3 regions of the Pseudomonas sp. 20-5 genome follow, and region 3 is predicted to be linked to each of the others. Evidence: predicted binding sites of a transcription regulator. Region 3 holds the regulator's gene; each other region holds the start of a gene.

Region 1 (7,818 bases), 1.4 Mb from region 3:
TGTTCACGCCCAGCAGCCAGGCGGCCGCGAGGGCGGCGATGACGATGACCTGGGCGAGGATGCCGGCGCTCTTCGGCGACCAGCGATCGGCCAGCAGGCCGAGCAGGAAGCGCAGTACGGCGCCGGCGAGGATCGGCGTGGCGACCATCATCGCGCGCTGTTGGGTGCTCAGTTGCAGGTCGCCGGCAATCTGCACCCCCAGCGGGCCGAGCACGTACCAGACCATGAAGCTCAGGTCGAAATAGAGAAACGCCGCGAACAGGGTCGGCGCATGGCCGGCCTTCCAGAAGCTGTTGTTCATCGAACACCTCGTATCCAGCGGAATCGGGGCGGAACGGCCGCCCGGCGGAAGTTGCATCGCTACAAGGTGAGCGTCCGACAGCGGACCACCCACCCGCCCCGACGCTGGGGCGAAACGACGAAGACGCCACGGGCCTCTGCCGGGAAGGAGAGGCCGCGCGACGTCTTTGTCGGGGATGGGTAACCGCCGTTGGCTACCGACTGGCAGGACGTAGCAAGCTCTTTGCCAAGTTGTCGAAAGCGCGGCGTAGAGCGGTTGCAGGGACAACCATGGCGTCGGGCGTGCACGCCGCGGTGGCAGGCGTCGGGGGCTTGCACAGGGCTGGGGCGGCGCGTCCGTGCGCCGTCGGCGGTTCAGCGATGGGCGGTGTTCAGGTGGTAGATGGTCACGCGGCTGCCTTCGCCGCTGTCGCCGGCGTTGTCGTTCACGTAGGCGCCGGCCTTGAAATAGAGCAACTGGTCGCTCCAGGCGCTGCCGAGGGTCTGGTAGTAGGCGTCCTCTTCGCCGTCCTGGCTGCGCGCGCGCACCGCCAACTCGCCGCTGGAGGTGACGCGCAGGCTGTAGTTGAAGCGCTCGCCCAGGCGTACCTGCTCGAGGATCGACACGTTGCGGCTATAGGAATCGTCCGGGTGGTTGCGTACCAGCGCCTCGACCCGGCCGAGGCCTTCCTCGGGCTTGTAGTAGTACTGCAGCTTCACCAGAGGTTCGCCGTCGTCGGTCTGTGGCGACTTGCTGTGGATCTGGCCGATGATCACCTTGTTCTTCGAGGGGACCTTCTCGACGCTCATGGTCACCCGCAATTCGTTGTCGGCCTGCCAGTAGTACCAGTTGTCGAGGCTGCCGTCGGCCTGGGTTTCGCGCAGTTCGGTGCGAGGATAGGTGCTGTCCTCGGTGTGCGAGCCGTCGATGGGCACCCAGAAGACCAGGCCGCCATCGTTGCCTTGCTGGAAGTACCGGCTCTGGTAGCCGTTGTTGAGTTGCTGGGTGGTGATCACCTGCGGGGTGGGTTCGGTGGGAATGGTAAGGTTCCAGGTGCTGAGATCGATCATGCTGAGCATCTCCTGACCGCTGAGTCGGCGGTGCGGTTCGGGCGGACGCCTGCGGCTCCTAGCCCTGGGCGTCCACTGCGGGCCTCCCTGGTCATGCTAGTCGAGGGTGGCGAGGGGGTAGCTCCCAGAACGGATAGGGCCGTTCCGGGCGCACGAGCATAGCCGCGCCGCTCTGCGCCGGGGGCCAGCAGGGTGGCTGGCGATATGATCGCCAGCTGCCCAGCCGGATTCAGCCGCCGAGCATGTCGTGCATGGCGATGATCTGCTCGGCGACCTGGATCAGCTTCTGCTGGCGGCTCATGGCCTGGCGTCGCATCAGCGTGTAGGCCTCCTCTTCGCCGCAATGCTTCATCTTCATCAGCAGGCCCTTGGCCAGCTCGATGCGCTTGCGCTCGGCCAGCTGCGCCTCGCGCGCCTGCAGTTGAGCGCGCAGCGCCTGGTCGCTCTCGAAGCGCGCCATGGCGACGTCGAGGATCGGTTGCAGGCGGCTGGCCTGGATGCCTTCGACGATGTAGGCGCTGACCCCGGACTGGATGGCGCGGCGCATCACTCCCGGATCGTGCTCGTCGGTGAACATCACGATCGGGCGCGGCTGGTCGCGGCTGACCAGGCAGACCTGCTCCATCACATCGCGGCCGGGAGACTCCGTGTCGATCAGGATCACGTCGGGACGCAGCGCTTCGACGCGCGCCGGCAGGTCGATGGTCAGCCCCGACTCGTCCACCACTTCGAAACCGCTCTCGAGCAGGGCGGCCCTGAGGCGTCCGACTTTCTTCGGCGTGTCGTCGATCAGCAGGATACGCAGCATGGCGGGCGCACCAGGGTCAGAGGTCGATGCCCTGGCCGGTTTCGGCCAGGGCGTGGATCGGGAAGCTGCGGGCGTAGCCGGCGGGGTCGCTGCCGTCCCAGGTGCGCCCGTCGATCAGTGTCGAGCGGCGCATGTCGGCGCCGTCCAGGCACAGGCCAAGGGCCGTCGCGGCATCGCGGTACAGCGCGGTCTGCTGGACCCTCCGGGCGATGCCCAGGTAGTCCGGGTCTTCGCGCAGCAGGCCCCAGCGGCGGAATTGGGTCATGAACCACATGCCATCCGAGAGCCAGGGCCGGTTGACTTCGCCGTCGGCATAGAAACGCAGCGGATGCGGGTCCTGCCAGGCGTTGCCGAGGCCGTCCTGGTAGCGGCCGAAGAAGCGCGGCTGGATCGCGCCGAGCGGAGCGTCGACATAGTCGCGGCCGCTGATCAGTTGCGCGGTGCCCAGGCGGTTCTCGGCGTTCTGTTCGATGAAGCGGCTGGCGTCGAGGACCGCCATGACCAGCGCGCGGGCGGTGTTCGGGTAGGCGTCGACGAAGGCGCGGGTAGTGCCGAGGACCTTTTCCGGGTGGTCCGGCCAGATCGCCTGGCTGGTGGCGATGGTGAAGCCCTGGCCCTGGTCCACGGCCAGGGCGCCCCAGGGACCGCCGGCGCAGAACCCGTCGATGCGCCCGGCCTGGAGATGGCCGACCATCTGCGCCGGTGGAACCACCACGCTGTGCACGTCGTCCAGCGGATGCAGACCGATGCTCGCCAGCCAGTAGTTCAGCCAGAGCGCGTGGGTACCGGTGGGAAAGGTCTGCGCCAGGGTCAGGCGTGCACCATTCTGGCGCCGATGCCGGAGCAGTGCCTCCGCACTGGTCACGCCAGCCTGCTTCAGCGGTTCGGAAAGATTGATCGCCTGGCCGTTCTGGCACAGTCCCATGAGCACCGCCATCTCGCTTGCCGCGCTGCCGCCGAGGCCGAGCTGGACGCCGTAGACCAGCCCGTACAGGCACTGCGCGGCATCCAGCTCGCCGCTGAGCAGCTTGTCGCGCAAGGCGGCCCAGGACGGTTGGCGCCTGAGATTGAGCGTGAGGCCGTAGGGCTGGGCGAAGCCCTGGGTGGCGGCCACGATCAGCGAGGCCGAATCGGTCAGCGCCATGAAACCGATGTCCAGGGCGCTCTTTTCCGGTGCGTCGGAACCGCCGGCCCAGGCCTGGCTGCGTATCGCTCTGTCTGTCATCACCACCTCAAGTGCGGGAGGGCGGCGCGGGCCGTCCCGTTTTCCAGTGCGCAGGCGCCGTCGTCGGCGCGCTTTTCCATAGCTGCCACAGCAAGCGCTATGCCAGGCGGCGCGGGGGTTTTCGCCGGGCAAGAAAAAGCCCCGCACGGGGCGGGGCTTGTTCGACGCGTCGCTGGATCAGGCCTGGACGACCGGGATCTTGGCGTTCGCAGCCGCTTCGCGGAACTCGGCGATCTGGTCGAAGCTCAGGTAGCGGTAGACGTCGGCAGCCATGCTGTCGATGTCCTTCGCGTAGGCCATGTACTCCTCCACGGTCGGCAGTTTGCCGAGGATCGAGGAGACCGCCGCCAGCTCGGCCGATGCCAGGAACACATCGGTGGCATCGCCCAGACGGTTCGGGAAGTTACGGGTCGAAGTGGAGACCACGGTGGAACCGGTCTGGACGCGAGCCTGGTTGCCCATGCACAGCGAGCAGCCCGGCATTTCCATGCGCGCGCCAGCCTTGCCGTAGATGCCGTAGTAGCCTTCCTCGGTCAGTTGGTGGGCGTCCATCTTGGTCGGCGGAGCCAGCCACAGACGGGTCGGGATGCCGCCCTTGACCTTGTCCAGCAGCTTGCCGGCGGCGCGGAAGTGACCGATGTTGGTCATGCAGGAGCCGATGAACACTTCATCGATCTTGCGGCCCTGTACGCTCGACAGCAGACGCGCGTCGTCCGGATCGTTCGGCGCGCAGAGCACCGGCTCCTTGACGTCGGCCAGGTCGATCTCGATCACCGCGGCGTACTCGGCGTCCTTGTCGGCTTCCAGCAGCTCCGGCTTGGCCAGCCAGGCTTCCATCGCCTGGGCGCGACGCTCCAGGGTGCGCGGGTCGCCGTAGCCTTCGCCGATCATCCAGCGCAGCAGGGTGATGTTGGACTTCAGGTACTCGGCGATCGCCTGTTCCGGCAGCTTGATGGTGCAGCCGGCGGCGGAACGCTCGGCCGAGGCGTCGGACAGCTCGAAGGCCTGCTCCACGGTCAGGTCGTTGAGGCCTTCGATCTCGAGGATGCGGCCGGAGAAGATGTTCTTCTTGCCCTTCTTCTCGACGGTCAGCAGGCCCTGCTGGATCGCGTAGTAAGGGATCGCATGGACCAGGTCACGCAGGGTGATGCCCGGTTGCAGCTTGCCCTTGAAGCGCACCAGCACCGACTCCGGCATGTCCAGCGGCATCACGCCGGTGGCGGCGGCGAAGGCCACCAGGCCGGAGCCGGCCGGGAACGAGATGCCGATCGGGAAGCGGGTGTGCGAGTCGCCGCCGGTACCAACGGTATCGGGCAGCAGCATGCGGTTCAGCCAGCTGTGGATGATGCCGTCGCCCGGACGCAGCGACACGCCGCCACGGGTCATGATGAAGTCGGGCAGGGTGTGGTGGGTCTTGACGTCGATCGGCTTCGGATAGGCCGCGGTGTGGCAGAAGGACTGCATCACCAGGTCGGCGGAGAAGCCGAGGCAGGCGAGGTCCTTCAGTTCGTCGCGGGTCATCGGGCCGGTGGTGTCCTGGGAACCGACGGTGGTCATCTTCGGTTCGCAGTAGGTGCCCGGGCGCACGCCCTGGCCTTCCGGCAGACCGCAGGCGCGGCCGACCATTTTCTGCGCCAGGGTGAAGCCCTTGCCGCTATCGGCCGGTGCTTCCGGCTTGCGGAACAGGTCGGAGGCGCCCAGGCCCAGCTCGGCGCGGGCCTTCTCGGTCAGGCCACGGCCGACGATCAGCGGGATACGGCCGCCGGCGCGGACTTCGTCGAGCAGGACCGGGGTCTTCAGCTCGAAGGTGGTGACCACTTCGCCGCTGTCGTGGCGAACGACCTTGCCTTCATAGGGGTATACGTCGATGACGTCGCCCATGGCCAGGTTGGTGCAGTCGAACTCGATCGGCAGGGCGCCGGCATCTTCCATGGTGTTGTAGAAGATCGGTGCGATCTTGGTGCCGAAGCAGAAGCCGCCGGCACGCTTGTTCGGCACGAACGGAATGTCGTCGCCGAAGAACCACAGCACCGAGTTGGTGGCGGATTTGCGCGAGGAACCGGTGCCGACCACGTCGCCGACGTAGGCGACCGGGAAGCCCTTGGCCTTGACCGCTTCGATCTGCTTCAGCGGACCGACCGAACCCGGCTGGACCGGCTCGATGCCGTCGCGGGCCATCTTCAGCATGGCCAGGGCGTGCAGCGGGATGTCCGGGCGCGACCAGGCGTCGGGGGCCGGGGAGAGGTCGTCGGTGTTGGTTTCGCCGGGGACCTTGAATACGGTGAGAGTCAGCTTTTCCGGGACTTCCGGCTTGGCCTTGAACCACTCGCCATCGGCCCAGGATTGCAGCACGGACTTGGCCGCGGCATTGCCCTTCTTGGCGCGCTCGGCGACGTCGTGGAAGGCGTCGAACATCAGCAGGGTGTGCTTCAGCTGTTCGGCGGCGGTGTTGGCCAGTTCGGCGTCGTCCAGCAGCTCGACCAGGGTGGCGATGTTGTAGCCGCCCTGCATGGTGCCCAGCAGCTCGGCGGCACGTTGCTTGTCGATAAGGGGGGAGGTGGCTTCGCCCTTGACGATGGCGGAAAGGAAACCGGCCTTGACGTAGGCGGCTTCGTCGACGCCCGGCGGTACGCGGTTGGTGATCAGGTCAAGGAGGAATTCTTCTTCGCCGGCCGGCGGGTTCTTCAGCAGCTCGACCAGGCCTGCGGTCTGTTCGGCGTTCAGCGGTTGGGGCACGACACCCTGGGCGGCACGCTCTTCTACGTGTTTGCGGTAGGCTTCAAGCACAGTATTTCCCTCATCAGTGGTCCCGGGGGACACGTATCCAGGAACCGACGCAGATCCGCTCGTCAGGCCCAGGTGGACGGTAATCCACCAACCTACGAGGGCATCGGCAGGTTCCAGACAGAAGCTGTTTTCAAAGTTTTACGCCGGCGGGCTGGGGTGGGGCTGGCGAGACGCTTGAGGGAGGCGCCGTCGCCAGCGTACCTGCCGGAAACTGTGCTCGTGACGCTTTGAAAACAGCTTCTAACGGACATTGGCGCCTAAAAAGGCGGGCCAATGTTACTGGAAACTCGACGCAAAGTTAAGTCGGAAACCCTAGGAACCACGGGGTGAACTTGATTAGACAAAGGGCTAAGATGCCGCTTTGTTTTCGTTGTCCCGGCCATGTCTTCGCAAAGAATCAAAACCCCCTGCGTAGGGCTTTGCTCCACGGTATACGGCGACCTGGTATGCCGTGGCTGCAAGCGTTTTCACCATGAGGTGGTCAACTGGAACCTCTACGACGCCGAGGAAAAGCGGGCTGTCTGGAGTCGCCTTGAGCAGTTGCTGGCCCAGGTGATGGCCGCCAAGCTGGAAGTCTTCGACGCCGCGCGCCTGCGCCTGCAACTGGAGCAGCGGCAGATCCGTTTCGTCCCCGAGCAGTCCCCCTATTGCTGGGCCTACCAGTTGATCGCCCGCGGTTCCCGGCTGATCAACCAGATCGAAGCCTACGGCGTGGCACTGCTGCCGGAATTCCGCGACTGGAGCCTGCCGGACCTGCGCGATGCCATCGACCGGGAATTCTTCCTGCTGTCGGAAGCGCATTACCAGCGCTACATCGCGCCCTCGTTCCTGCAGGCGATCGACAGATAGGCGGTGTCTCCAGCGAAAAAGCCGCCCTTGGGCGGCGTTTTCGTCCGACCAGCGGTCACTCCTTGCTGGCCAGCTCCTCCAGGTGGGCGATGATGTCGTCCGGCTTCAACACCAGCACGTCGCTTTCCAGGGTATCCAGCACCACTTCCGCGGTATTGCCGATCAGCGCGCCGGACAACCCGGTGCGCGCCACGGTGCCGATCACGGTGACCACCGCGTCGAGCTTCTGCGCGGTGCGCGGGATCAGCACGTCGGCCGGACCTTCCTCGATGTGCAATTGTTCGTCGCTGAAACCGTACTCGGCCTGGAAGGTGCGGCAGGCCTCGCGATAGCGGGCCTCGATGGTTTCGCTGAGCTGGAAGGTCGGGTCGGCAGAGGAGAGCATCGGCGAGGGGTGGGCGCTGATCACGTGCAGCGTGGCCTTGGCCAGGCCGGCGATGTCGTAGGCATGGCTGATGATCCCGGCGTGCAGGGAGCGGTGCTCGCCGTCGTTGTTGCCGACGTCGACCGCGGCGAGGATCTTTCCGCCCGTCCAGGGCCGGGCGGTCTTGGTCATCAGTACCGGACAGGGCGCGAAGCGCAGCAGCTTCCAGTCGTCCGGGGTGAGGATGGCCTTTTTCAGCGGGTTGTCGGGAAAGTGCTGCTTGATGATCAGTCCGCAGCCTTCGGCCTGTTGCTCGGCGATGATGGTCTGGTGCAGGGAGTCCTTCCAGGCCTGGTTGGTCGAGACGCTGTAGCCTTCCTCGCGCAGCTCCTGGGCCAGGTCGTTGAGAGCGGCGCTGTGGTCGCGGCGCTTCTC
Region 2 (7,818 bases), 1.0 Mb from region 3:
ATGGTCACCGGGATGTCCAGGATCACATCCAGGTTGGGCCCCTCCAGGCCGGAAATGGTCGGCGCCTTCGGCGAAGCGCCGAACTCTTCCATCGGCGCCCGCGGGGTGCTCGGCTCCGCCACGGGGGTCGCGCCGCCCTGGGCCATCAGCGCATCGATGTCGTCCTGGCTGGCGTCGCCCGCCTCGGCCAGCGCCGCCGCCCACTCGTCGGCCAGTGCCTGTTCCTCGGTGGTCACTTTTTCTTCGTCTGCCATGGTTCGTCTTTCCTCCGGGGGAAGCGGTCAGCGCGAGCGCTCGACCGCTTCGAGAATCTGTAGCGCCAGGTTGCCCTTGTGGGCGCCCAGCTTGACCTTGAAGGCGGGCACGCCGTTGGCGCGCATCACCATGTGTTCCGGCATCTCCACCGGGATCACGTCGCCCGGCTGCATGTGCAGGATGTCGCGCAGCTTGAGCTGGCGGCGGACCACGGTGGCGCCGAGCGGTACCTGGACGTCCAGCACGTCCTCGCGCAGGGCCTTGATCCAGCGCTCGTCCTGGTCGTCGTGGTCGGACTGGAAACCGGCGTCGAGCATCTCGCGGATCGGCTCGATCATCGAATAGGGCATGGTGATGTGCAGGTCGCCGCCACCGCCGTCCAGTTCGATGTGGAAGGTGGAGACCACCACCACCTCGCTGGGACTGACGATGTTGGCCATGGCCGGGTTGACCTCCGAGTTGACGTACTCGAAGTTCATCTCCAGCACCGCCTGCCAGGCTTCCTTCAGATCGACGAAGGCCTGCTCCAGCACCATCCGCACCACCCGCAGTTCGGTCGGGGTGAACTCGCGGCCCTCGATCTTGGCGTGGCGGCCGTCGCCGCCGAAGAAGTTGTCCACCAGCTTGAACACCAGCTTGGCGTCGAGGATGAACAGCGCGGTGCCGCGCAGCGGCTTCATCTTCACCAGGTTGAGGCTGGTGGGAACGTACAGCGAGTGCACGTACTCGCCGAACTTCATCACCTGCACGCCGCCGACCGCGACGTCGGCCGAACGGCGCAGCAGGTTGAACATGCTGATGCGGGTGTAGCGGGCGAAACGCTCGTTGATCATCTCCAGGGTCGGCATGCGGCCCCGGACGATGCGGTCCTGGCTGGTCAGGTCATAGGACTTGACCGATCCCGGCGTCGCCTCGACTTCGGTTTCCACCAGGCCATCGTCGACGCCGTGCAACAGCGCGTCGATTTCATCCTGGGAAAGCAGATCTTGCACGGCCATGGGATACCTACTGCAGCACGAAATTGGTGAACAACACTTGTTCGATAGCCAGCTGGCCGGTTTCCTTCTTGGCCAGTTCCTGCAATCCGGCGGTCGCCTGCTGGCGGAGCATTTCCTTGCCCACCGGCGTCACCAGCGAGTCGAAACTCTGACTCGAGAACAGCATCACCAGTTTATTGCGAACCAGCGGCATGTGCTCGCGCAATGCGTCCATCTGCGCCTTGTCGCGCCCCATCAACGCGACGCCGACCTGCATGTAGCGCTGCCGGCCGTTCTGGTTGAAGTTGACGACGAAGGCCGGCGCCAGGATCTCGTAGAGCGCCGGCTGCTTGCCCGGCTTCGCCGCCTCGCTGGCGACTTCCTCGGTCTTCTCGGCCTTCAGCGACTTGCTGAGGAAGAACCAGGTGCCGCCCACCGACAGGCCGATCGCCAGCAGCAGGCCGACCACGATCAGCAGGATCAGCTTCAGCTTGCTCTTGCCGCCGCTCGGAGCCCCCGCGTCGGCGGGTGTCGCCTCTTTCTTAGCCATGCCAAAAATCCGTCGCTATAGCGTCAAATGAAGGGTTTCACAGGGGCAGAGCAAGGGTTATGCCATTTCTGCAACGCCGCCCCGCCCCCTGGGGCCAGCCCCGGAGGGCTGTCCGAGATGATAGACGGCGCGGATATTACAGCCTGGCCACAGGAAATCATCCCCGTCTTTTGCGAAATCGCCCGCTCCGGAAAAAGAAAGGCCTCCCGCAGGAGGCCCAAAGGGGAAATGCAGTCGTTCGCCTCAGGCGTAGTAGTCGACCAGACCGCGCGCCGCCGAGGAACCCGGCCGGCTGCGGATCTCGCTGACTCCGGCAAGGGTTTCCTCATCGCCCGAGGCGTCGCCGGCAAAGCCGCGTCCGCGCGCCGATCCGCCCTCGCCCTGCTGCTGGCCCTGCCAGCCCCGCGCCAGCGACTGGTCGGAGACGTTCACGTCGAGCTGGTTCATGCCCTGCTGGCTGAACATGTCGCGCAGCCGGTGCATCTGGCTTTCCAGGGCGTCGCGAACGCCGGCGTTGGGACTGGCGAAGGTCACCTGGGTCTGGTCGGCGGTCATGTGGATGCGCACGTCCAGGCGTCCCAGTTCGGCGGGGTCGAGCTGGATCTCCGCCGACTTCAGGTTCTGGCTGGACATCCACATCACCCGGTCCACTACCGCCTCGCTCCAGCCGTTCTGCTGTATCGCCACCGGCTGGCCGGGCACCGTACCGTTCACCGGACGGTTGGTCAGGGCCTGCTGCGCCATGGCCTGGGTCAGCCCGTTGAGCTTGGCCGCGAAAGGCTCGCCGCGCGGCTCCGCCTTGCTCTCCAGCAGGCTCTCGGAGGCGGCGCTGGCGATGGCCGGCTCGGCGGTCTGCTGCAACTGGGCCTCGAGCGCCTTGCCGTCGACGGCCTTGGGCAAGGAATCGGAAGTCAGGCTGGCAAGGGCATCGCCGAGGTTCGCCTGGCGCGGATCGGCGCTCTTCGCCGGCCCGCCTTTCGCCGCCTGCGCGGCGTCCTGGGCACCCTGCTCCAGGGCCATGTTCACTGCCGGAACGCCGTTGAGCTTGACCAGGGTCGGGTCGCTGCTGGCTTCGGTCAGGCTGGCCGGAGCACTGCTGGCCGTCGGCACGGCCGGCGGCAGCAAAGTCGCCTGGGTATTCTCGTCGAGCATCGGCACGGCGCCGCCGAGGCCGAGCAGTTGCAGCGGATCGACCGGCGTTTCGACTTTATCTTCGCCGTCGGCCTTGGCCTGGCCGTCGGCCGGCAAAGGCTTGCCGTCTTCGGCAACGGCCGGTTGCCCGGCGGCATCCGTCGGCTGCGCCTCGGCAGCCTCCTTGCCGGCGTCCCGCGGCTTGTCCCGCGAACCCTTCGCGGGACCGTCGGCGCGCTCGGCGGGCTTCTTCGCGGTCTCCTTGGCATACATGTCGGAGAAGCTGGAAGTCTTGTCGTTACTGGGCTCAGGCGTTTTCTGCTGGCTCTTCGGCGCAGCGGCCTTGGGCTTTACATCAGGCGTCGGCGGCAACAACACACCAGGGGCGACGGCCATGGGAATTCTCCATTTGCGAAGGGATTGCATCGTGGCTTGCGCAAGGGATGGAGCAAGGTCCGGGCCAACTTCGCCGAGAGCGTCCGCGAAACGCTCGCCAGGGCGCCGCAGCAGGCACGCTCGCTTTGCCCGCAGGTCCCGTCTGGACTACAATCCAGAGCCGCATCCCTCCCGAGGTAGTACCCTGATGTCCTTCGCCGAAAAACTGTCCCGTCTGCAAGCCTTCCTCGATGCCGATGACCTGCACGAAGAAGCGCTGGACTACGTGGCGACCCACGGCTACCTGACCGCCCTCTCCATCTGCCCGGAGCAGGTGCCGGAGCGGGAGTGGATCGACGCCCTGTTCGCCGAACCGCCGCACTACCGCAGCGATGAGGAGCGCCAGGAGATCGAGACTTCCCTCGAGCAGCTCAAGGCGCACATCACCCGCGTGCTGGCCAGCGACGAAGACCTCGAGCTGCCCTGCGACCTCGACCTCGGCGACGAGCCGGACGACTCCGACCTGCGCGGCTGGTGCATCGGCTTCATGGAAGGCGTGTTCCTTCGCGAGGAAGTCTGGTTCGAGCAGGCCGAGGAGGAAGTCAGCGAGCTGCTGCTGCCTATCATGGTCGGCTCCGGCCTGTTCGACGAGCAGCCCGAGTTCGACGAGATCGCCCGCGACCGCCACCTGGTGGACGACATGGTCGCGCAGATTCCCGACCTGCTGACCAACCTGTTCCTGCTCTGCCAGGCGCCGGAAGAAAAGCCCGCCCTGCTCAAGCCGCGCACGCACTAAGGAGCGCCGCGGTGGCGCAGCGGGAAATTCGCCCGAGCGCTCGTGCCTGGGTGCGCTATAGCCTCCAGGCCGTGGGTTTCCTAAGCGTAGCCCTGGGCGTGATCGGCATCTTCCTGCCGGTGCTGCCGACCACGCCTTTCCTGCTCCTCGCGGCGGCCTGCTTCATGCGCAGCTCGCCGCGCTTCTACCACTGGCTGGTCGGCCATCCACGGCTCGGCCCGTGGATCCGCGACTATCTCGACGGCGAAGGCATCCCGCTCAAGGGCAAGGTCTACGCCATCGGCCTGATGTGGGCCAGCATCGCCCTTTCCTGCTACCTGGTCCGACGCCCCTGGGCCCAGGGCTTCATGCTGACCAGCGCGGTACTGGTCAGCATCTATATCCTCCGCCAGAAGACCCGCCCGCCGCACGACGCCTGATGGCCCGCTCAGGACAGCGCCGGATCGCCCTCGCCCAGCGGCAAGCGGTCGCCGGGCCCGCGCCGCTCGGGGCTCAGCACGGTGAAGCCGAAGGTGTTCCAGCCGTCCGCGCTGTCGACGAACACCGAACCGCCGTGCATGCTCGCCACCGCCTTGACGATGGACAGGCCGAGGCCGTGGTTGGCCTCGCTGTTGCTGCGCGCCGCGTCGACCCGATAGAAGCGTTCGAACAGGTGCCTGCGGTGCTCGTCGGCGATCGGCACGCCGGGGTTGCTCACCGCCACCCGCACTTCGTCGCCGCGCCGCTCGACGCCGACCCGCAGCGTGCCGCCGGCGGCGGTGTGCTGGGCGGCGTTGTACAGCAGGTTGGTCACCGCCCGCTGGAACAGGGCGCGCTCGACCAGCGCGCGGGCCTCGCCGCGCACCTCGATACCGACCCCGGCCTCGTCGAAGATCACCTCGAGGAAATCCACCGTGGTGGCGATCTCGCCGGCCAGCGAGGTTTCCTCGCGCTCGCAGGCCAGGCGTCCCTGGTCGGCGCGGGCGAGGAACAGCATGTCGTTGACGATCGCCCGCAGCCGCTCCAGCTCCTCCAGGTTGGATTGCAGGACCTCTTCGTAATGTTCGCCGCTGCGTTCGCGGGACAACGCCACCTGGGTCTGGCCGATCAGGTTGGTCAATGGCGTGCGCAGCTCGTGGGCGACGTCGGCATTGAACGACTCCAGGCGCACGTAGGCCTGCTCCAGGCGGTCCAGGGCGCCGTTGAACGCTCCCACCAGCTCGCGCAGCTCGGCCGGCAGCGGCGAGAGCTGCAAGCGCTGCGACAACTGCCGCGGGCTGATCCGCCGGGCCTCCTCGGACAGCCGATGCACCGGCCACAGGCCCAGGCGGGCGATCCAGTGGCCAAGCAACGAGGCCAGCAGCACACCGAGGGCGGACAGGCCGAGCAGCCATTTCAGGGTGGAGGTCCGCGCCTCATGGAACGCCGCGCTGTCGATGGCGGTGACGTAGGTCAGCCGCGGCCGCCCCTCGCGCGCCGGCAACACGCCGACCCGCGCGGTCAGCGCGTACCGGTGCTCCGGCAACTCCAGTTCGTAGCGGCCGGCGCCATCGGCGATCAGCCGCTGCACCGGTTCGCTGAAGCGCCCGTAGTGATAGCGCGGGTCGTCGCTGTCGATCCAGAAACGAATCAGCTCGTACTCCTGGCTCAGGTTGTCCAGCTTGCCCTGCAGGTGCGGCCAGCGCTCGGCCAGGTCGGGATGGTCGAGCATCCGCGAGACCATGTTGAAGCGCACGTCCACCTCGCCCTGCTGCAGGCGCTCGGTCTGGCGGTCGAGGATGCAATAGAGCATGGTGCCGATGAGGGCGAAGATCACCACCGCGGCGCCGGCGAACATTCCCGCCAGGCGGGTCGACAAGGACATGCCCACCTCAGCCCGACTCCGCCAGCGCACGGTTCTCCAGGACGTAGCCCATGCCCCGGATGGTATGCAGCAGCTTGTTCTCGAACGGACCGTCGAGCTTGGCGCGCAGGCGCTTGATCGCCACCTCCACGACATTGGTGTCGGTATCGAAGTTGATGTCCCAGACCAGTTCGGCGATCGCCGTCTTCGACAGGATCTCGCCGCTGCGCTGGGCCAGCACGCAGAGCAGCGCGTACTCCTTGGCAGTCAGCTCCAGACGGGTGTTGCCACGGAAGACCTTGCGGCTGAGCAGGTCGATGGACAGGTCGGCGATGCGCATCTGCGAATGGCTTTCATGGTTGCCGCCGCGCCGGGTCAGGGCCTGCAGGCGGGCGACCAGTTCGAGGAAGGAGAACGGCTTGATCAGGTAGTCGTCGGCGCCCTCGCGCAGCCCGCGCACCCGGTCTTCCACGCGCTCGCGCGCGGTGAGCATGATCACCGGGGTCTGCCGCCGCTCGCGCAACGCCCGCAGAACGCCGTAGCCGTCGACGCCCGGCAGCATCACGTCGAGCACGATCACGTCGTACTCGCCATGGAGCGCCAGGTGGCGACCGTCGATGCCGTTGTCCGCCAGGTCCACGGTGAACCCCTGTTCGCTGAGGCCACGGTTCAGGTAGTCCGCCGTCTTCGCCTCGTCCTCGACAATCAGTACCCGCATCTATCGCCCGATCCTCTGTTCGCCTTCGCATCCCGGGCGGGACGCATGCCTGCCTGCATCCTAGCCACGCGCCGCCGTCCAGGAAAGCCGCGTCCGTTACGCCTCATGTCGCCGTCGCCCCAGCGGTTCCGCCGTCCGAGGTCGTCGCCCCGCGCCGGTGGAACAGCCGCTCCAGGGCCAGGTATACCACCGGCGTGCTGAACAGGGTCAACACCTGGCTCACCAGCAGCCCGCCGACCACCGCGATGCCCAGAGGCTGGCGCAGCTCGGAACCGGTGCCGAAGCCGATCATCAGGGGTATCGCGCCCAGCAGCGCGGCCAGGGTGGTCATCATGATCGGCCGGAAACGGGTCAGGCAGGCCTGGTAGATCGCCTGCTCCGCGCTCATGCCCTGCTCGCGCTGGGCGACGATGGCGAAGTCGACCATGAGGATGCCGTTCTTCTTGACGATACCGATCAGCAGCACGATGCCGATCAGCGCCATGATCGAGAAGTCCTGGCCCCAGGCCCAGAGCAGGAACACCGCGCCGATCCCCGCCGAGGGCAGGGTCGAAAGGATCGTCAGCGGATGTACGAAACTCTCGTAGAGCACGCCGAGGATGATGTACACCGCGATCAGCGCGGCGAGGATCAGCAGCGGTTGCGAGGCCAGCGAGCTCTGGAAGGCCTGCGCCGCGCCCTGGAACACGCCGATAATGGTCGAGGGCATGCCGATCTCCTCCTGGGCGCGCTGCACCGCCTGCACCGCCTCGCCGAGGGACACCCCGGCAGCCAGGTTGAAGGACAGGTTGACCGCCGGGAACATGCCGTTGTGGTTGATCTGCAGCGGCCCGGAGCGCGGCGCCGCGACCTTGGCGATGGCCGACAGCGGGACCATCTCGCCGCTCAGCGGCGAGCGCAGGTAGAACCAGTCCAGGCTTTCCGCGCGGCCGCGCTGGCGCGCATCGAGTTCGAGGACCACCTTGTACTGGTTGACCTCGGTCTGGTACTCGCCGACCTGGCGCTGGCCGAAGGCGTCGTAGAGGGTCTGGCTGACATCCTCGGCGCTGAGGCCGAAACGCGCCGCGGCCACCCGGTCGATGTCCAGCGCGGTGACGCTGGCGCCGACCTGCAGGTCGTTGGACACATCCATCAGCCCCGGCACCTGCTTCAGGCGCTCGGTGAGGCGTTGCGCCCAGAGCGCCAGCTGGGTGC
Region 3 (7,818 bases):
CGCTCTGCAGGATGTGCCGGAAGGTCTGGTGGTGGCGCTGGTGCTGGCCGGAGTCGGTATGTCGCGTTTCAAGGCGATGCTGGTCGGTGCCGCGTCGGGCCTGGTCGAGCCGCTGTTCGCGGTGCTCTGCGCCTGGCTGGTCGGCCTCTCCGCGCTGCTCCTGCCCTGGGGGCTGGCCGCCGCGGGGGGAGCGATGCTCTTCGTGGTCACCCACGAGATCATTCCCGAGTCCCACCGCCAGGGACATGCCGCCGAGGCTACGCTGGGCCTGGTGTTCGGTTTCTGCCTGATGATGGTGCTGGATACCGCGCTGGGCTAGGGGATTCATCCGACCCGAGCTGAATTGACGCCGGCCGCAATCGCCGGAAAGGAAAAGCCGCCAGTTGGCGGCTTTTTCGTTGTCGCTGGGAAGAGCCTACTCGCCCTCGTCGAACCTGTTGTTGATCAGTTCGACCAGCGCGTTCAACGCCTCGTCTTCCTGTTCGCCTTCGGTATGCAGGTGCAGGTTGGTGCCCTTGCCGGCAGCCAGCATCATCACGGCCATGATGCTCTTGCCGTCGACGCAGCTTTCAGGATTGCGGCCGACCCGGACCTGGCAAGGGTAGCGCCCCGCGACGCCGACGAACTTGGCCGCCGCGCGGGCGTGCAGACCGAGCTTGTTGATGATGGTGATCTCGAGGGCGGGCATCTTGGGGAGTCTGTCCTTCTTGTTATGGGCTAGCTGCTGAGATCGCGGTGGCGAATCTGCACGTTCTTCAGGGAATCCCTGAGTGCAGCGCCAATCCGCTCGGCGAGGTAGACCGAACGATGGTGCCCGCCGGTACAGCCTATCGCAACTGTTACATATGAGCGGTTACTGGCGGCGAAGCGCGGCAGCCATTTGTTCAGGTAGCCGACGATGTCCTGGTACATTTCCTCGACGTCCGGCTGGGCGGCCAGATACTCGCGGACTTCCGGCTCCAGCCCCGAATGATCGCGCAACTCGGGCTTCCAGTAGGGGTTCGGCAGGCAGCGCACATCGAACACCAGGTCGGCGTCGACTGGCATGCCGCGCTTGAAGCCAAAGGATTCGACGAGGAACGCGGTGCCGGGCTCCGGCTTGTTCAACAGGCGCAGTTTGATGGTGTCGCGCAGCTGATAGAGGTTGAGGCTGGTGGTGTCCAGCTTCAGGTCGGCGAGGTCGGCGATCGGTCCGAGCAATTGGCTCTCGTCGCCAATCGCCTCCGCCAGCGAACGGGTGTCGGTGGTCAGCGGGTGGCGCCGGCGGGTTTCCGAGAATCGTTTGAGCAGCGTCTCGTCGTCGGCGTCGAGATACAGCACATCGCAGTTGATGTGGTTGTCCCGCACTTCCTGCAACAGTTCGGGGAAGCGCTGCAACTGGCTGGGCAGGTTGCGGGCGTCGATCGACACCGCCACCTGTGGCTGCAGTAGCTCCGTGTGCAACAGGGCGCGCTGCGCCAGGTCGGGAAGCAGGCTGGCGGGAAGGTTGTCGATGCAATAGAAGCCGTTGTCTTCGAGGACGTTCAGGGCGGTGCTCTTGCCCGAGCCCGAGCGGCCACTGACGATGATCAGGCGCATGTCATTGCCCGTTCTGTACGTCTACCACGATCTGATAAAGCGCTTCGGCGGTGGGAGCGCTGCGCAGGCGGTCGCGTACGTCGGCACGGTCGAGCATGGCGGCGATCTGCCGGAGCAGTTCGAGATGTTCTTCGGTCGCGGCCTCCGGTACTAGCAGGACGAAGAGCAGGTCGACCGGCGCGCCGTCCAGCGCGTCGAAGTCCACGGGAGCATCCAGGTGCAGCACGGCGCTGATGGGGCTCTGGCAGCCAGACAGGCGGCAGTGCGGAATGGCGATGCCATTGCCGAAGCCGGTGGAACCGAGTTTTTCCCGGGCCACCAGGTTTTCGAAGATGGTCTGGGCGTCGAACTCCGGCAGCTCCCTGGCTACCAGGTTGGCGATTTGTTCGAGTACGCGTTTCTTGCTGCCGCCCGGCACGTTCACGAGGGAACGGCCGGGGGTCAGGATTTGCTCAAGTCGGATCATAGGGGAGGGGAGATCAGCGGGCGCCTACGCCTTGCTGCCGTTCGAGATACTTCTCTTTGTGTTTGATCAGTTGACGGTCGAGTTTGTCGATCAGCAGGTCGATGGCCGCGTACATGTCCTCATGTTCCGCATTGGCTACGATCTCGCCACCGGCGATGCGCAGGGTGGCTTCGATCTTCTGCTTCAGTTTCTCGACCTCCATGATCACCTGAACATTGGTGATCTTGTCGAAATGGCGCTCCAGACGGCTCAGTTTCTCGCCGACATAGTCGCGCAGGGCGTCGGTCACATCCAGTTGATGGCCACTGATGTTGACTTGCATACCGCGTTCTCCTTGTTGCCCGTGTGTAAGTGGCAGGTTAGCAACCTGCCTCCGGAACACCTTGGCGTGGATCAACGTCACACCAGTCGCTTGCGCTCGCTCGAAGGGGCTATGCCCAGGGATTCGCGGTATTTGGCGACGGTGCGGCGAGCCACTTGAATGCCCTGTGCCTCCAGTAAACCAGCGATCTTGCTGTCGCTCAATGGCTTTTTCGCATTTTCCGCGGCCACCAGTTTCTTGATGATCGCGCGGATCGCGGTGGACGAGCATTCCCCGCCTTCGGCGGTACTGACGTGACTTGAAAAGAAATATTTCAGCTCGAAAATGCCGCGCGGCGTATGCATGTATTTCTGCGTGGTGACCCGCGAAATGGTCGATTCGTGCATGCCCACCGCTTCGGCGATGTCATGCAGGACCAGCGGCTTCATGGCTTCTTCGCCGTAGTCGAGGAAACCGCGCTGGTGCTCGACGATCTGGGTGGCGACCTTCATCAGCGTTTCGTTGCGGCTCTGCAGGCTCTTGATGAACCAGCGGGCTTCCTGCAACTGGTTGCGCATGAAGGTATTGTCGGCGCTGCTGTCGGCGCGGCGGACCATGCCGGCGTAGGTGGCGTTGACGCGCAGGCGCGGCATCGCCTCCTGGTTCAGCTCGACCAGCCAGCGCTCGTTGTCCTTGCGCACGATGACGTCGGGGACGATGTATTCGGCTTCGCTCGATTCGATCTGCGAACCGGGCCGGGGATGCAGGCACTGGATCAGCTCGATGACCTGGCGCAGTTCGTCTTCCTTGAGCTTCATGCGCCGCATCAATTGGCTGTAGTCGCGGCCGCCGAGCAGGTCGAGGTAGTCGGATACCAGGCGCAGCGCTTCGTTCAGCCAGGGCGTGGTGGACGGCAACTGGCGCAGTTGCAGCAGCAGGCACTCGCGCAGGTTGCGGGCGCCGATGCCGGCGGGTTCCAGTTGCTGGATGCGGCGCAGCACGACTTCCACTTCGTCGAGCTCGACGTCCAGTTCCGGATCGATGGCGGCGAGGATTTCCTCGAGGGACTCTTCGAGGTAGCCATCGTTGTTGATGCTATCGATGATGGTCACCGCGATCATCCGATCGGTGTCCGACATCGGTGCCAGGTTGACCTGCCAGAGCAGGTGGCTGTGCAGGCTCTCGCCGCTGCTGGTGCGCGCGGTGAAGTCCCATTCGTCATCGTCGTTGCTGGGCAGGCTGCTGGCGCTGGTCTGGTAGATGTCTTCCCAGGCGGTATCCACCGGCAACTCGCTGGGTATGCGTTCGCTCCACTGGTCGTCGTCGAGGCTTTCGACGCTGGGCGTGGCGCTTTCCTGGAGAGGGCTCTCCTGGGGCGCGCTGGCCGCCTGTTCGGCGCCATCGGCGAGAGGGTCGCTGTTGTCGAAATCGTCGCCGTCTTCCTGGCGTTCGAGCATGGGATTGGATTCCAGCGCTTCCTGGATTTCCTGCTGGAGGTCCAGGGTGGATAGCTGGAGGAGGCGTATGGCCTGTTGCAGCTGCGGCGTCATCGTCAGCTGCTGGCCCATCTTGAGGACTAGCGATGGTTTCATGGCTGAGGGCTTAGTACCTTATTCGCTGGTACCGGATGGCACCATCCACTACTACGGGTGCCGAGGTGGCGGCACCGCCAGGAAGCAAATTATATGCCTGAATTTTCGTACTTTGCCTAGGGTTGCTCTGAATAAATCATCCGCTCCAGGCGGCACTCGTGGTTGCGAAACCGCGGGCGAGCGGAACCGCTCCGGCGAGGCCGGAGGGCGCGCTAGGAGATTTCTTCAGAGGCGGAACTCGTGCCCCAGGTAGACTTCCTTGACCAGGTCGTTGGCGAGGATGCTCTCGGCATCCCCTTCCGCGATCAACTGCCCATCATTGACGATATACGCCGTTTCACAGATGTCCAGGGTCTCGCGGACGTTGTGGTCGGTGATGAGGATGCCGATACCCTTCGCCTTGAGGTGATGGATGATCTGCTTGATGTCGCCGACCGAGATCGGGTCCACGCCGGCGAAGGGCTCGTCGAGGAGGATGAATTTCGGCGCGCTGGCCAGGGCGCGGGCGATTTCCACCCGGCGTCGTTCGCCGCCGGACAGGCTCATGCCGAGGTTGTCGCGGATGTGGTGGATGTGGAATTCCTGCAGCAGGCCTTCCAGGGCTTCCTTGCGACCGTTGCGATCGAGGTCGCTGCGGGTCTCGAGGATCGCCATGATGTTGTCGGATACCGACAGCTTGCGGAAGATCGAGGCTTCCTGCGGCAGGTAGCCGATGCCGGCCCGGGCGCGCCCGTGCATCGGCAGGTGGGTGACGTTCTGCTCGTCGATGCGGACCACGCCCTGGTCGGCCTGGACCAGGCCGACGATCATGTAGAAGCAGGTGGTCTTGCCGGCACCGTTCGGACCGAGCAGGCCGACGATCTGCCCGCTATCGATGGACATGCTGACGTCGCGGACGACTTGCCGGCCTTTATAGCTTTTGGCCAGGTGCTGGGCTTTGAGCGTTGCCATTACTGGGCCTTTTTCTTCGGCTGGATGACCATGTCGATGCGCGGGCGCGGGCTGGTCACCTGGGAGCCGGTGGCACGACCCGCGTTGACGATCTGGCGCTGGGTGTCGTAGACGATCTTCTCGCCTTCGAAGGTGTTGCCTTCCTGGATCACCTTGGCCTGGTCGATCAGCACGACCCGGTTCTGCGTGACGAAGTACTGGATGGTCAGGCCATAGGCCTTGGTCACGTCCTTGTCCGGAGCGGGTTTCTGCTCGTAGTAGGCAGGTTTGCCGACCGAGGTCACGACCTCGATGTCGCCGTTCTTGTCCTGCTTCAGGGTCACGGTGTTGCCGGTCAGCTTGGTGCTGCCCTGGGTCACCACGACGTCGCCGCGGTAGACCGCGACGCCCTGCTTGTCGTCCAGTTCGGCGCTGTCGGCCTGGACGCGGATCGGTTGTTCGCGGTCCGAAGGCAGGGCCAAGGCCATGGAGCTGCCGAGGGCGGCAGTCAGACCGAAAATAAGGGGGAGGGTATTAACGAACCTCATGCTGACCTCTTACGTTGGACAGCAGGTGCATCCGGCTGTCTTTCAGATACGCTTTCATTCCAACAGCCGTCGTCACTCCATTGGCCGCGTCGATTTTAACGGCTTGCTCGGTCTGTGCATAATTCTTGTCGGGGAATACGGTCAGCCGAGTGGTGGTCAGGATGCTTGGTTGGCCCTTGGCATCGGTACGTGCGACGCGCACGTCGTCGATGAGTTCGACCTCCTTGCCTTTCGGTCCGACTTCGGCGCGGGCGCTCTGGATGTGCCAGGGTTGCACGTTGCCACGGAAGAGCAGCAGGTCGGGGGTGGTGACGAAAGTGATGTCCGTGGCTTTCTGGTGCTCCAGCTTCACCGCGGTCATCTCGTAGTCGAGGCTGCCGTCCTCCTGGTACTGGAGGCTATGGGCATTCTCGGCATAGTAGTCGATGGTATTGTCCTGGCCGGGACGGGTCGGCTGTTCGTTGAACAGCTCGAGCCCGACGTTCCAGTAGTAGCCCGCGACGATCAGCAACAGGGCGATCAGGGCGAGCAGCAGTTTCTGGCGTAGTGTCTTCGGCATGGTCGGCTCTACAGATAGGCGCTCTGGGCGGCTTCGAGCGTACCCTGGGCGCGCATGATCAGTTCGCAGAACTCGCGGGCGGCGCCTTCGCCGCCGCGGGCCGCGGTGACGCCATGGGCATGCTGGCGCACGAACGGGTCGGCACTGGCTACCGCCATGCCCAGGCCGACGCGGCGGATCACCGGCAGATCGGGCAGGTCGTCGCCAAGGTAGGCGACTTGCTCATAGCCTAGTCCGAGTTCGCCGAGAAGTTCGTCGAGGACGGCGAGCTTGTCTTCCCGGCCCTGATAGAGATGCTGGATGCCCAGGTTGCGCGCGCGCCGTTCGACCACCGGAGTGTCGCGGCCGGTGATGATGGCGGTGCGCACGCCGGAGGCGATGAGCATCTTGATGCCATGTCCGTCCAGGGTGTTGAAGGTCTTGAACTCGCTGCCGTCGACGAGGAAATACAGCTTGCCGTCGGTCAGCACGCCGTCGACGTCGAAAATCGCCAGGCGTATCCGGCTGGCCCGGACCGGGAGTTCCGCGGCCGAATGGGTATCGCTCATTACATCACTCCTGCGCGCAACAGGTCGTGCATGTTCAGGGCGCCGACCGGACGGTCGTCCGCGTCGACCACCACCAGTGCGCCGATCTTGTTGTCTTCCATGATCTTCAGGGCTTCCGCGGCGAGGATCTCGGCGCGGACGCTCTTGCCGTGGACGGTCATCACCTGGTCGATGGTGACCTGGCGGACGTCGATGCCCCGATCCAGGGCGCGACGCAGGTCGCCATCGGTGAAAATGCCGGCAAGCTTGCCATGTTCGTCGAGCACTACGGTCATGCCCAGGCCCTTGCGGGTCATTTCCATCAGCGCGCCGGTCAGCGAGGTGCCGAGCAGCACCTGCGGCAGCCCTTCGCCGACGTGCATGACGTCTTCCACCTTCAGCAGCAGTCGGCGGCCCAGCGCACCGCCCGGGTGCGAGAAGGCGAAGTCTTCCGCGGTAAAGCCGCGGGCTTCGAGCAGGGCGATCGCCAGGGCGTCGCCGAGGACCAGGGTTACGGTGGTGGAGGAGGTCGGGGCCAGGTTCAGTGGGCAGGCTTCCTGGCCGACACTGGCGTCCAGGTTCACTTCCGCAGCCTTGGCCAGGGGCGACTCGGGGTTACCGGTCATGCTGATCAGGGTGATGCCCAGGCGCTTGATCAGAGGCAACAGGGTGACGATTTCGGCAGTCGAGCCGGAGTTGGACAGGGCGAGGACCACGTCGTCCTTGGTGATCATGCCCATGTCGCCATGGCTGGCCTCGGCCGGATGCACGAAGAAGGAGGGGGTGCCGGTGCTGGCCAGGGTAGCGGCGATCTTCTTGCCGATGTGACCGGACTTGCCCATGCCGACGACGACGACCCGGCCCTTGCCGGCCAGCAGCAGTTCGCAGGCCTTGACGAAATCGTCGCCAATCCGCGCCAGCAGGCTGTCTACCGCGTCGCGCTCGAGGCCGATGGTGCGCTGGGCGGAATGGATGAAATCGAGGTTCTGGCTCATGTTCAACGAATGTGGCGCCTGGATTAAAGGCGGGATTATAACGGGAAAGCGTGCCCCGCTTACACCAGCCATGCTGTGAAGTCGGTCCGCATCCCCCGCGGCGCAATGTTGTATGGACTGCAATGCTCTGTTACGCCGCCGTTATCTGCACTCCGCGCTATGACTGCATAAATGTCGATATATTCGACGTCGACGCGATTTTTTTCTGTCCGTAGTGAACCTGAAGTGTGCGATATGTCCTAAAGGGCTGAGAGAACGCTCCGAACAAGCTGAATCCAAGCTGAACGGCACGGTGCCAGGCCTTGGGCCAGAACCCGCCGCA

Evidence for each region. The regulator sigma-54, encoded in region 3, starts transcription at its own class of promoters, with help from an activator protein. The targets are predictions, from matches to a motif close to ANTGGCATNNANNTTGCTNT.
Region 1: AC1RB9_RS16630 (CmpA/NrtA family ABC transporter substrate-binding protein) is a predicted target of sigma-54. The motif match lies at 3,471-3,490, and genes of this name have one in related genera.
Region 2: AC1RB9_RS18395 (flagellar hook-length control protein FliK) is a predicted target of sigma-54. The motif match lies at 3,359-3,378, and genes of this name have one in related genera.

What each region holds. Positions count from the first base shown of each region.
Region 1 is NZ_CM165584.1:3,634,856-3,642,673, reverse strand. It holds gene AC1RB9_RS16645 (NarK family nitrate/nitrite MFS transporter) at 1-301, opposite strand, end outside; gene AC1RB9_RS16640 (polysaccharide lyase family 7 protein) at 655-1,350, opposite strand; gene AC1RB9_RS16635 (ANTAR domain-containing response regulator) at 1,580-2,158, opposite strand; gene AC1RB9_RS16630 (CmpA/NrtA family ABC transporter substrate-binding protein) at 2,175-3,383, opposite strand; gene acnB (bifunctional aconitate hydratase 2/2-methylisocitrate dehydratase) at 3,561-6,170, opposite strand; gene AC1RB9_RS16620 (DUF1289 domain-containing protein) at 6,552-7,019, shown strand; gene AC1RB9_RS16615 (universal stress protein) at 7,075-7,818, opposite strand, start outside.
Region 2 is NZ_CM165584.1:4,000,521-4,008,338, forward strand. It holds gene fliN (flagellar motor switch protein FliN) at 1-254, opposite strand, end outside; gene fliM (flagellar motor switch protein FliM) at 282-1,253, opposite strand; gene fliL (flagellar basal body-associated protein FliL) at 1,261-1,782, opposite strand; gene AC1RB9_RS18395 (flagellar hook-length control protein FliK) at 2,026-3,309, opposite strand; gene AC1RB9_RS18400 (UPF0149 family protein) at 3,497-4,084, shown strand; gene AC1RB9_RS18405 (YbaN family protein) at 4,096-4,503, shown strand; gene AC1RB9_RS18410 (sensor histidine kinase) at 4,512-5,957, opposite strand; gene AC1RB9_RS18415 (heavy metal response regulator transcription factor) at 5,935-6,624, opposite strand; gene mexN (multidrug efflux RND transporter permease subunit MexN) at 6,728-7,818, opposite strand, start outside.
Region 3 is NZ_CM165584.1:5,023,972-5,031,789, reverse strand. It holds gene AC1RB9_RS23245 (ZIP family metal transporter) at 1-319, shown strand, start outside; gene AC1RB9_RS23240 (HPr family phosphocarrier protein) at 416-688, opposite strand; gene rapZ (RNase adapter RapZ) at 718-1,578, opposite strand; gene ptsN (PTS IIA-like nitrogen regulatory protein PtsN) at 1,580-2,044, opposite strand; gene hpf (ribosome hibernation-promoting factor, HPF/YfiA family) at 2,058-2,366, opposite strand; gene AC1RB9_RS23220 (RNA polymerase factor sigma-54) at 2,444-3,937, opposite strand; gene lptB (LPS export ABC transporter ATP-binding protein) at 4,163-4,888, opposite strand; gene lptA (lipopolysaccharide transport periplasmic protein LptA) at 4,888-5,415, opposite strand; gene lptC (LPS export ABC transporter periplasmic protein LptC) at 5,402-5,974, opposite strand; gene AC1RB9_RS23200 (KdsC family phosphatase) at 5,983-6,522, opposite strand; gene kdsD (arabinose-5-phosphate isomerase KdsD) at 6,522-7,502, opposite strand.